2 regions of the Lysinibacillus sp. KU-BSD001 genome follow, and region 2 is predicted to be linked to the other one. Evidence: riboswitches for the same ligand, from Rfam matches in the RefSeq annotation. Region 2 holds a riboswitch; the other holds the start of a gene.

Region 1 (6,768 bases), on a different contig from region 2:
GGGGGTGGAATGGATGAAGGAATCCATTTTCCATCGATTGTATGATAACTATCACCAAGATGTCTTTCAGTTTTTAATCTACTTAGTCAAAAATAGGACAGTAGCAGAAGATTTATCGCATGAAGTATATGTGCGTGTACTAAAAGCATATGAGCGTTTTGAAGGCAAAAGTTCTGAAAAGACATGGCTATTTTCGATTGCTAAAAATGTTGCGATTGATTATTTTAGGAATGCTAATGTACGGGATCGCCATACATTTGATGCATTTGATTGGGAACAAGAACAGCTGATTTCTCCGGTCAAATCGCCCGAGCAATTTGTTGAGTTAGATGATGAGATGAATCGTTTACTTGAGGTATTAGAACTATGCACGGGTGATCAAAAAATGGTAATTGTCATGAGGTATTTTCAAGAGCTTTCCATCGCTGAAACAGCTGGTATTTTAGGGTGGACGGAAGGAAAGGTAAAAACAACACAGCATCGGGCCATTAAAACGCTGCGCGAAAAAATGATTCAACAAGAAAAGGAGGCGAATTCGATATGAAGGATGAAAAATGGGGCGAGCAAGAAATCGAAAAGTTATTATCGCAAGCACCAAAAATTCAAGATAATCGTTCGAAAGAAGACGTCTTCGCAAAATTAAAAGAAGCAGGGGCTTTTGAAGAAGAAGTACCCGTACAAAAAGTCATAAAGAAAAAACGAAGCTTGTTTAGTATATATGGATTAACAGCTGCTTTATTGTTATTTGCATTTGGCGGTATGTACTATATATCTGGTAATAAGTCGCAAGATGACGTGGCCTCTACTTCAATGGAGAATGCAGATATGGCAACAAAAGAAGCTGAAGGAGAAATGACGAGCGGAAGCCCGATGATGATACGAAATTTTGTGCTTGAAGATATGCGTACAGCTGTTTATCCCGAACAGTTAGAAAGTAGTAAAGCTTTTTATATCGGTTTAGCGGGTGATGATGCAGAGAGTGTACCTGTGACAATCATTATTCCAAATGAGCAACTAATAGAAGATTTCGGCACAGATTCACCGTCACAGGTAGAAATGTATCAGAAGTATGCAGCGCTAATTGACGAACAAGCGGCGGGCTTTCGTGACTATCATCCGGTGAAGGGGATTGTGGAAGAGCAAGGGTTAACGGTTGTGCATACATTACCACAAAACCATGACTATGATACCGCTTCTGGTACGATGTCTATGTATATCGGGATGCTTGTCGATACATTTGGGAAAAGTTATGACACGGTGGAAATCGTAAATGAGGAAGGCTCTGCAATGACGTTTAGTGAAGTAGGAGAGCCGAGTGAACCATTACTATTAACGGAGAAGAAGCGCTATAGTTATTTTATCGATGAACAATCAGGTGGCATTTACTTATCGCCCAATTTCCGTCAAACATTTGATACGGCAACAGAAGCATTGCAGTTTATGAAAACGGAGAATAATGATATTTATCAATCGGCCATTTTACCAGGTGTGGATTATACCGTAACGGAAGAGGATATTGTGACGGTTACATTTACGCAACCGTTAGATTTAGAAGCATTTGATCCGCAGCAGGCAATGTATATGGTAGAGGCTATGTTATTAACGGCATCGAGCTTCGATAAGCAAGTGCGTTTTGAGAATGTTATACAGGCGGAGTGGCAAGAATTCAATTTTACGCAAGTGTTACCAATGCCAGTAGGTGCAAATCAGTTATCAATAGAATTCCTACAAAGATAGTCGGAGAAAAACGAAGGAAAGTACTTTACAAATTTAGAATATAACCTATAATGATAGGTGTAAGACAATTTCATAATTGATTCATCTTCGGGGCAGGGTGTAATTCCCGACCGGCGGTAATAGAAGCCGCGATTTCTGACCATTTTGGAGGATATTGCAGCAGTGCTTCTTCAGCCCGCGAGCCACTTTTTAGTGTGCAGGATTTGGTGAAATTCCAAAGCCGACAGTATAGTCTGGATGGGAGAAGGTGAAGGTACGGTCGTTATTTGAAAAATATCGTCTATTTTTGCATACCAAAAAAAGCTATGGGAACTAGCTTTGTTTGTAGTGCAAAAAATGATGAAATAACACCTGTTTCAGTGTGCCTTATTCTCCCTTACGTTTATGTTACGTAAGGGATTTTTTCATGAAGACGACCGAAATACCTTTCTTCTTGCGAGATGGAATCAGCAAAGGAGAAGATTTCTATGACAAAACAAAACAAAAAGTTACGCTCGTTCGTAACCATTGCCATGTTAAGTAGCATTTCTTTCGTATTAATGTTATTTAACTTTCCTCTACCATGGTTCCCAGCCTTTTTACAAATTGACTTCAGTGATGTACCAGCATTAATCGCGGTCATTACGATGGGGCCTGTTGCGGGTATTTTAGTAGAGTTAGTGAAAAATATTTTAGACTGGATTTTCTCGGGAGCACCAACAGGCGTGCCGGTTGGACATATGGCAAACTTTGCGACGGGTGTGTTATTCATTTTACCTGTTTACTATATTTATAAAAAATTCACGACATCAAAAGGTTTAATGGTAGGTTTAATCGCCGGTACTATTTCCATGTCGTTAGGGATGGCGTTGCTCAATTATGTAGCGTTCTTACCGATGTATGCATACTTCTTAAACTTCCATTTAGAATCATATGAAACAATTGTGAAAGGGATTTTACCGTTTAATTTAGTTAAAGGTGTGTTATTAATTGTCATTATTACGGTATTATTCCGTACGATGAAGACGTGGATCTCTAAACAACGCTTACAATATTTATCATAAAGTAGACGCAGTCACGTTCGTGGCTGCGTTTTTTATGTTTAAATCGTTGGGAATTTTAACACGGGATAAATTCCTTCCATGCTATGTAGTTCTATTGTATCGTTGGTATGGAACGATGAATGATAAAAGGAGTAATGAATATGTGGATTGATATTACGATGCCGTTACATAAAAATATGCCCATTTGGCCCGGGGATACGCCATTTTCATATAAACAGGATGCGACGTTGACGGAGGACGGGGCGAATGTGGGGCAAATTACGATGAGCTTACACGCGGGGACACATATAGATGCGCCGTACCATTATGATGATTTTGGGAAGGCGATTGATGCGTTACCGCTAGAGTTGTTTATAGGTGCTGTGAAAATAGTGGATGTTGTAGGAGTAAAGTGCATTCAGCTAGCACATGTGGAGAATCTCGAGTTACATAACGTGGAGCGTCTATTTTTTAAAACGAAAGTTGTACAGGATTTATGCCATTTTGATGCAGATTTTACAACGATTGCTCCAGAGGTGATTCGTTTTCTTGCGAATCAAGGTGTGCGTGTTGTGGGGACTGATGCACCGTCGGTTGATGCATTAGACGATGTGAGCTTAATTGCACATCATACGTGTAGGCAAATGGGTATTTATATTATTGAAAATTTATTTTTAAAAGATGTTGATGCGGGCATGTATGAGTTTATCGCTTTACCGCTTGCGATTCAAGGAGGAGATGCATCGCCTATACGTGCTGTTGTACGAAAAATGAAATAATGAAGAAGCCTACAGCTTAAGTTGATTACTTGAGCTGTATTTTTTGTGGGGAATTAAGTCGTCTTGAAAATGGGTTTACGCTATTTTGCCGCAAGTTGTATTTTCATCTGAACTTGCGATAAAATTAATCGAAACTTAATATGTTAACTTTTATAACATAATATTGATAAAATACATAACATAATGTAAAGTGAAGTTAGAAAAGGGAGGGGATGATGATGAGTCGAGAGTTTCGAAGGGCGATGCCGTTACTCCCTATAAGCATGGTCATGCAATTAACGGAGCTAACCGCAAGACAAATCCGCTATTATGAAGAACATGAGTTAATAAACCCGGCAAGGTCTGAAGGGAATCGACGTATGTTTTCGTTGGATGATATCGATGCATTATTGGAAATTCGAGAATTGCTTGACCAGGGAATTAATATGGCGGGGGTCAAAAAAGTATTTGATCTGCGAGATGTGAAAGATGTTAGAAAAAGTGACGTAACTTCGATTTCGGATGCAGAGCTTCGTGCCATTTTACGAGAAGAAATGTTGCAAGCACAACGTATGCAAAAGTCTTCGCTACGTCAAGGCGACCTATCGCGTTTCTTCCATCTTAAAAATGAATAATAAAAAAGTAAAATAGGAGAGTGAATGAGTATGTTTAATACAGTTACGAATTCAACGAGTAAGTATACAAAAGAGAAGATTAAAGAAATTGTGAAGGACAAAAATGTAAAGTTTATTCGTCTACAATTTACGGATATTTTAGGGACGATTAAAAATGTCGAAATCCCAGTAAGTCAATTAGATAAAGCGTTAGACAATAAAATGATGTTTGATGGTTCTTCCATCGAAGGTTTTGTACGTATTGAAGAATCGGATATGTACCTTCGTCCCGATTTAGGTACATTCATGATTTTCCCATGGACAGCAGAAAAGGGGAAGGTAGCTCGATTCATTTGTGATATTGCTCGTCCGGATGGCACGCCTTTTGAAGGAGATCCGCGTTCAAACTTAAAGCGTATGTTAAAACAAATGGAAGAGTTAGGTTTTACAGGATTTAACTTAGGACCAGAGCCAGAATTTTTCTTATTCAAGTTAGATGAAAAAGGGAATCCGACACTAGATTTAAATGATGATGGCGGATATTTCGATTTAGCGCCAACGGACCTTGGGGAAAACTGCCGTCGCGATATCGTATTAGAACTGGAAGAAATGGGTTTTGAAGTGGAAGCTTCTCACCATGAAGTAGCGCCTGGTCAGCACGAAATTGATTTTAAATATGCCAATGCGATAGAGGCATGTGATAATATTCAAACGTTTAAGCTTGTCGTAAAAACAGTAGCCCGTAAACATGGTTTACATGCAACATTTATGCCAAAACCGTTATTTGGGGTAAATGGTTCAGGTATGCACTTTAACTTATCGTTGTTCCAAGGGGAGAAAAATGCATTTTGGGATGAAGGGGCGGAGTTACAATTATCGAAGACGGCGCGTCAGTTCTTAGCAGGTGTACTAAAGCACGTACAGGGCTTTACAGCGGTAACGAACCCGATTGTGAACTCCTATAAACGTCTAGTACCAGGGTATGAAGCGCCTTGTTATGTAGCATGGTCGCCGAAAAACCGTTCGCCACTCGTACGTATTCCTGCATCTCGTGGGTTATCGACACGTATTGAGCTACGTTCGGTAGACCCATCGGCAAACCCGTATTTAGCAATGGCCGTCATTTTAGCGGCGGGCTTAGATGGCATAAAAAATGAATTAGAGCCACCAGCACCGGTAGACCGTAATATTTACGTGATGAATGCCGAAGAGCGTAAGCAGTATGGTATTGATAATTTACCCGCTTCACTTGACGCAGCATTAAAAGAACTGGAAAAAAATGAAATCATTAAAGCAGCACTAGGTGAGCATATTTATGAAAACTTTAAAGAAGCAAAAGAAGTAGAGTTCGATATGTTCCGTACAACGGTCCACCAATGGGAACGCGACCAATATATGAAGATGTACTAGGAAAAGCGTCGGAGTGATCATGCTCCGACGTTTTTTAATTGCTAGAGTAATTAATTAACAACCAAAAATTTATTATTGTTAATATTATAATCACCATATTCTCTCGAAAGCACTACTGTTTTCACTGCATGTTTTTTATTTGCAAATATTAATAAAAAACGGTCCTCTAGTACATCAATGCCCCCATTATCACCTTTAAAGTGAATGTTCATTGAATCTTCAATAATTTCTTTTGTTGTATAAGGTCCAAATACTTCGACACTAACCCATTCAAAATTAGTTAGTGCTGTTAAATCAATTTGTTTATCTCCTTGCTCTATTAGGGAGTGAATGTCCTTACCTAAAGTCGTATCTTGAGTCGCACGATTCCAAAAAAATTGAACAAGTAAAACAACAATAGCAAAGATTAAGATTATATAACCTGTTTTCTTCATGATTACCTCCATCTTATTTATTCTGAATAGTGGATTTTGATTCCTATAATTTTACATATTTAAATAAGACGTAGTATGTATAATGTAGTTCTACAACTAGATTGATATAGAAATATTAAGGCGCCATTTGCAAACTTAGCTCGTGCCTTAATAATGCCCTCAATTATTTATAAACCGTACTTCTCAAAAATATGGTGGAACGTATTTGCTTATTAGCGACGCAACCAGAAATAACCGTAAATACTGTACAACAAGAGGTAGATAGCAGTTTCAAAATTGTTCGTGATATAGAAAATATAGAACACAAGCAAAGTGTATCTGAACATCCAAGTATAAGACAAGCTGTAAAATCACTCGGATGCGATCCATGATTAGTACGGAAAATACAAAAATACCAATTAACACGAAACATAGCATAAGAAGACTAATGATGTAATTATGCCTCATAATTGTATTTACGCATGAAAAGTGGCGAAAAAGCAATGCTTTCTCGTGTCATATTACAATGATAATGAAAAAATATATCAATGATTTTCAACAAAATATCTAATAATGATCTATTTAAAACATTTAGGAAGACAGAATGAGCATTTTCAAAAGGAAAAATGCTTTTTTTTTATTTTCTAAAGAAGTTGGCATGAGAATTGCTGTTATGAAAGTGTATGAAATTTTAAGTGAAAAGAGGTTGATATTTATTACAAATCCATTAAAAGAAGCGTTAAGAAATATTAGATTAGAACCATTTTCCACATCCAACTACGTTCATTGAATAACAACAATCACAAAGATTAGC
Region 2 (6,768 bases):
CCGCTATGTCGTGGCACCAAACTATGACGAAGCGGTGCTGCAGATTATCATTGAACTTTTGCAAAGTATGGATCTTCAGGCGGAACTACAACGTGTACTTGCTAGAGAATAATTGTATCAATTCAGACATTTTAATCTTTTCGTTTTTCGAAATATTTAATAACACACCTCTTCAATAGTATGTTAAGCTACTCCATGTTTTGCATATTGAAGTTGATGAGGTGTTTTATGAGCAATCCAAAAGAGCTAAGTTTGTTTAAATTAACTTGGCCGATTTTTCTCGAGTTATTTTTATTTATGTTAATGGGGCTTGCCGATACATTTATGTTAAGTGCTGTATCAGATGATGCAGTGGCAGGGGTCGGTGCAGCCAATCAATATATCCAAATATCGATTCTTATTCTTGGGGTTGTTGGCACAGGGGCTTCCATCGTTGTGTCACAATATCTTGGCTCTAAACGGGAACTAGAAGCGGCGAAAATTTCTGCCCTTTCTGTGACGTTAAACTTTTTCGTCGGCTTAGCGATTAGCCTATTATTTATCGTATTTTCTAGTCACATTATGACGTTTATGAACTTAGAAGGCGATGTCCTTGTTTTTGCCCAAAATTATTTAGCGATTGTTGGGGGCTTTATTTTCTTCCAAGCGCTCATTACTTCGCTTGCGGCGATTATCCGCGTGCAAGGCTGGACAAAGCAGACGATGTACGTGTCACTTGGCATGAATGTCCTACATGTAGTGTTGAACTATCTTTTGATTTTCGGTCATTTCGGGGCACCCGCACTCGGTGTAGAAGGCGCGGCGATTTCGTCTGTTATTAGCCGTGCATTAGCTGCGATCGTCTTCTTCTGGTTGCTGTACCAAGCACTCGATGTCACAATCGAACTACGCTATTACTATACTTTTTCAAAAAATTATATGAAGAAAATCTTACAAATTGGTATTCCATCGGCACTTGAGCAAGTACTATACCAAACTTGCCAAATTGTGTTCCTCTACTATGTCACGTATTTAGGCGCGACTGCACTTGCCGCCAGACAGTATGCCATGAACATTTCCATGTTTACGTATTTGTTTGCGATGGCTATTGGGATGGGGACAGCCATTTTGATTGGGCGTCATGTCGGGGCTGGTGAGCAAGACATCGCCTACAAGCGTGTGTGGTTTAGTGTCAAAACCGCGCTGCTCTTCACATGCGTCATGGTCGGGATTGTGACGATTTTCCGTGAACCACTCATGCGCGTTTTTACAACGAATGAAGAAATTATTACGATTGGGGCTTCTGTTCTTCTACTAAGCGTACTACTTGAAACGGGTCGTACCATTAATATTACGGTCATCAATGCATTACGCGCTGCGGGTGATGCACGGTTCCCTGTCAAAATCGGTTTTATCTCGATGATTTGTATCAGCCTATCGCTCGGTTATGTATTTGTCTTCATCATGGATTTAGGACTTATCGGCGTGTGGCTAGCCATTGCGACGGATGAATGGATTCGTGCTATCCTTGTCCTGTTTCGCTGGAAAAGCCGCAAGTGGGAACGCTACGCCATTGTTTCAGCTGATAAATAATGTTTTTCAACCCGCAGATGTGAAGACTCTGCGGGTTTTGTTATACCAATATGTTTTACATTTAGTACCACCATTTGAGGTTGAAACAAACAGGAGCAAATATTTGTAATTTATTGCACGGAAATGAAACCGAACAACTTCTAGCTTTGTCTAACTCTATAAGATAGGAGGCGATTTTTTGACCGAGGATGAAAAAGACGTTCACTTAAATGCAGCAATGGCACAACACGGAGATTATTTAAAGCGATTAATATTTACATATGTAAAAGATATACAGAAGACAGAGGATCTTGTACAGGAAGTCTTTATGAAGTTTTATAACAACCTTCATCGTTTTGAAGGGCGCTCCTCCATTAAAACGTATCTATATCGTATTGCAGTAAATGAGTGTCAAAATTATTTAAAAAGCTGGCATTACAGAAAACTAGAAATGACCGAAAAAATTAAAACGTGGAAAAAGCGAGATGGTCTTGAAGCGGACTACATACAAAAAGAACAAAATCAAACGATTGGGGAATTAGTCAATAAGCTGCCTGTCAAATACCGAGAAGTCATATGGCTCTATTATTATATTGAATTAACAATTCCCGAGATTGCGGATGTGTTAAAATGTTCCGCGAATACCGTGAAAACACGTTTAGCAAGGGGTCGGAAATTAGCCAAAATAACGATAGAGGAGGGTCACTATGAATATTAAAAAGGAACTTGAGAAATCTATTCCTACGTCCTTACATTTAACAGAGCAGGAAAAAGCAAAGATTCGGTACCGTGTACGTTCATCTCATCCCCCTACCTTTCAAGCAAAACCTGTAATGGTATCGATTTTAGCCGTTATGCTAATCGTCATTTTATTATTACCGACTTTACAATCCGTGGAACAGAGTGCTTCTAATAGTGAATCATCTATTACTGATGAACAAGTAATAGAAAATAATTCGAATGAACTAACAATGAATCATTCACCACTTTCTCTGACGGATGAACAAAAACGACAATATCATGCACAATATGTAAAAATTGTAGAACAAGCGATGGAAAAGAAAGTGGGAATATCTATAGCTGTATCCCCAATAGATGAGTTTAAAGAAGAATATTGGGTTGAACCGAAAGAATTTGAACAGCGGATTCAATCGATGGTCGATGAACATTTAGCAACAGAACGTGAAAAAATCCGTGCTATGTCTACAACCCCTGAACAAGCAGTCATGAATGGAGATGGGAATGCAACAAAACTCACATACATTTACTTTTCAGATATTTTAAGGAAGATTGAAGTAACAGGTCACTTCGAAACACAATATAGCGCCTATCATGACCGCCAATTGTTTATAGTAGCAGACGATATTTCAACACAATTGGCAAATTCTTCTGGTACATGGGAGCAAACATCCTATCAAGCTTCTTTAATAGATGGCGGTCGAACGTATCGTATTCGGATTGAGGGAATTTTCGATTTAAATAATATAACATATGAAAAAGCCTTTACAATCGAATTTAGATGTGATGAATTTGGCAAAATTTATTAAAGTACCCGTATGCAGCACGCCTTCTCAAAATGAATGGGCGTGTTATTTTGATAACGAAAAAAATCAACAAAACGTTTACATTTTATACCTTTTAAATTAAAATTTTCGATTTATAATAGAGATGTAATCTAATTCGAAAGGAGCATTTGTAATGAAGACTAAAGTAGTGTTTTTCGAAGTTCCTGGTGGTACAGACAAGTGGTTAAATGGGTATCGGAAAGATACGATGCCTATGGTGGATGCGCTGAAAAAGCGTGGACAAGAAGCAGAAGTCATTTTCTTTACTATTGAAAAACGTGATGAAATTTTTGACTATGTGAAAGAAAATGCCATCGCCTATGTTTCGCGCATTAACCCTGGCAATTTAAAGCATGAAGCGGAATATTTTGATATGTTACGCGAGTTATGTGCGCTTGGTGTGATCGGTATGCCGCATCCTGATGCGATGATTGGCTATGGTGCAAAAGATGCATTAGTGAAACTGCGTCATACTTCCCTTGTGCCTGAAGATACATACGCTTACTACACGACGGAAGAATTCAAGTCGACATTCCCAAAAAGTTTACTTGGTGGCGAGCGTGTATTAAAGCAAAATCGTGGCTCAACAGGCGAAGGCATTTGGCGTGTACAACTTGTGGATGCGTTAGCTGAAGATGCAACAGAAGTACCACTTGATGCCAACATTAAGTGTACAGAAGCAAAAGACAATCATGTTGAATATCACACACTCGGTGCCTTTATGGATTTCTGTGAGCAATATATTATTGGCGCAAACGGAATGCTTGTCGATATGCCGTTCTTACCACGCATTAAAGAAGGGGAAATTCGTTTATTAATGCTACGTGACACACCTGTCAATGTCGTTCATAAAAAACCTGCCGAAGATGCAGATGCCTTTAGTGCCACGTTATTCTCAGGTGCACAATATCGCTACGATGCTCCCGAAGATTGGGCTACACTAGTACATGCATTTTTAGCACAATTACCTGACATTACGTCTTTACTTGGTGGATATGACTTACCACTTATTTGGACAGCCGATTTCATTTTAGATACAGATGAACACGGGAATGACACGTATATTTTGGGTGAAATGAACTGCTCCTGTGTCGGCTTCACTTCCCAACTCGAACTTGCTGAAAGTGTGGCTGAAGAAATTATCGCTTGCATTGGTATAGAAGTGGAAACAGCTGTTTAACCGGTACTCTTATACAGTTAGTCCCTTCGGTGATGAAGGGACTTTTTTATTTACGCGGTTTTCGGTGAGTTTTACGCGGGTTCGAACTAGTTTTACGCGACTTCCTCATTTTAATTTATAGCTTTCTCCGAATATAATGCTATAATATAGGACAATGATAAATAAAGTCCTTCGGGGTCGGGTGTAATTCCCAATCGGCGGTGATAGATTTTTCTTAAGCCCGCGAGCGTAACAGCAGGATTTGGTGCGAATCCAAAGCCGACAGTAATAGTCTGGATGAGAGAAGGAAGCGATTTTCTCAAAAAACACATGTTTTTTGAGGTTTCTTTCGTGTACTCAAAAATGACCCCCAAGTGAATTTCACTTGGGCTTTTTTTATCGAAAAAAATATTTCCTTCGGGGTCGGGTGTAATTCCCAATCGGCGGTGATAGATATTTTTCTTAAGCCCGCGAGCGTAACAGCAGGATTTGGTGCGAATCCAAAGCCGACAGTAATAGTCTGGATGAGAGAAGGAGCGAAAAATCAGTCTTTTTAAAGGCTTATTTCGTGATGCCTTTTTCATCAACCCCTACTTTCGTTAGGGGTTTTTATTTTTGATGGAGGTGAGTCACATGCAATGGAGAAAAGCTTTACATTCCCCTTTTGCACCAATATCTGTGCGTAAAAGAGGTGATGACAGCTAATGTTTACAGGAATTATTGAAGATTTAGGAAAAGTAACAGCCCTCAAATCAGGAAAAGATCATATGGAGCTGACGATTTCCTCTAAAAAAATAGTCGAGGATATACATCTAGGTGATAGTATCGCCGTCAATGGGGTGTGCTTAACGGTGACGACCTTTACGACTGATACGTTTACAGTCGATGTGATGCCTGAGACGGTCAAAGCATCGAGCATTCAATCTTTAACAAGAGGAAGCCTGGTGAATTTAGAGCGTGCGATGGCTGCGAACGGACGCTTTGGTGGACATTTCGTTTCCGGTCACGTAGACGGAATCGGCACCATTTTAAAAAAGCGCCCCGTTGCGAATGCCGTCTATATTGATATCGCGATTTCACCTGAGCTAGCGAATGCGTCCTTACCAAAAGGATCGATTGCGATTGATGGCACGAGCTTAACGATTTTTGAATTAACGAATAAAACAGTAACCGTTTCTTTAATTCCACATACGTACAAAGAAACATTACTTGGCATAAAAAAAGAAGGCGACATCGTCAATATTGAAACGGATTTACTCGGTAAATACGTACTGAATCATTTCAAACAGCAAGAGAAGTCTGGTATTTCACGAGACTTTTTATTACAACATGGGTTTTAGGGGGGATTTTGAATGTTTCATACAATTGACGAAGCATTAGAAGATTTAAAGGCTGGAAAGGTCATTATTGTGGTCGATGATGAAGACCGCGAAAACGAAGGCGATTTCGTCGTGTTAGCAGAGCATGCTACACCGGAGAATATTAACTTTATGGCGGTGCATGGACGCGGGCTCATTTGTACGCCGCTCTCCCCTGCCCTAGCTGAGCGATTAGCCCTCCATCCGATGGTGAGCTACAACACAGATAATCATCAAACAGCGTTTACCGTCAGTATTGATTATAAAACGACGGATACAGGCATTAGTGCATTTGAACGCTCTGAAACGATTTTGCGGCTACTAGATCCTGCTACTGTCGCAACCGATTTCCGTCGTCCGGGGCACGTGTTCCCGTTAGTCGCAAAAGAAAAAGGCGTATTGGTGCGCAATGGACATACCGAAGCAGCCGTCGATTTAGCGGTGCTTTGCGGCTCGCAGCCAGCTGGCGTCATTTGTGAGATTATGAATGAAAACGGTGATATGGCGCGTGTCCCAGAGCTAATCGAAATCGCGAAAAAGCATGACTTAAAACTAATTACGATTGCAGATTTAGTGCGCTATCGTTATGAAAAAGAGCAGCTCATTACACGAGAAGCGAGCATCCACTTACCGAGTGATTTCGGTACGTTCCGCATGAATGGGTATTCGAATTTACTCGATGATAAAGAACATTTAGCCCTTTACACAGGCGATCTGACAAAGGAAGTAGTACCACTTGTCCGCATTCATTCGGCTTGTGTAACAGGTGATATTTTCCATTCTAAACGTTGTGATTGCGGGCCGCAGCTGCATCAGGCACTGGACATGATTCAACAGGAAGGTGCTGGTGCCGTTCTTTATATGGCGCAAGAAGGACGCGGGATTGGGCTATTAAATAAATTAAAAGCATACGAATTGCAAGAACAAGGCTACGATACAGTAGAAGCGAATGAACAATTAGGCTTTGCGGCTGAAATGCGTGATTACGGGCTTTGTGCACAAATGCTACGCGACCTTGGCATTATGAAGGTGCGCCTACTGACAAATAATCCAGCAAAAATTGCGGGCTTAGCACAATATGGCATCGAAGTGGTAGAACGTGTACCTTTAACGATTGATGCCGTACCAGAAAATG

The links. A riboswitch is a leader RNA that binds a small molecule or an ion and turns the genes downstream of it on or off. The one in region 2 is predicted to bind FMN.
Region 1: linked by a shared signal. The riboswitch ahead of AAGS61_RS02300 (ECF transporter S component) and the one ahead of ribE (riboflavin synthase) in region 2 are both predicted to bind FMN.

Annotation. Positions count from the first base shown of each region.
Region 1 covers NZ_JBDQZI010000001.1:441,963-448,730, forward strand. Annotated here, with positions in the region: gene AAGS61_RS02290 (RNA polymerase sigma factor SigX) at 1-544, shown strand, start outside; gene AAGS61_RS02295 (hypothetical protein) at 541-1,737, shown strand; FMN riboswitch at 1,817-1,990, shown strand; gene AAGS61_RS02300 (ECF transporter S component) at 2,205-2,780, shown strand; gene kynB (arylformamidase) at 2,921-3,538, shown strand; gene AAGS61_RS02310 (MerR family transcriptional regulator) at 3,757-4,152, shown strand; gene glnA (type I glutamate--ammonia ligase) at 4,183-5,541, shown strand; gene AAGS61_RS02320 (hypothetical protein) at 5,592-5,975, opposite strand.
Region 2 covers NZ_JBDQZI010000002.1:286,505-293,272, forward strand. Annotated here, with positions in the region: gene AAGS61_RS04610 (hypothetical protein) at 1-112, shown strand, start outside; gene AAGS61_RS04615 (MATE family efflux transporter) at 229-1,572, shown strand; gene AAGS61_RS04620 (sigma-70 family RNA polymerase sigma factor) at 1,751-2,269, shown strand; gene AAGS61_RS04625 (hypothetical protein) at 2,259-3,098, shown strand; gene AAGS61_RS04630 (Cj0069 family protein) at 3,250-4,296, shown strand; FMN riboswitch at 4,460-4,588, shown strand; FMN riboswitch at 4,685-4,815, shown strand; gene ribE (riboflavin synthase) at 4,980-5,615, shown strand; gene AAGS61_RS04640 (bifunctional 3,4-dihydroxy-2-butanone-4-phosphate synthase/GTP cyclohydrolase II) at 5,628-6,768, shown strand, end outside.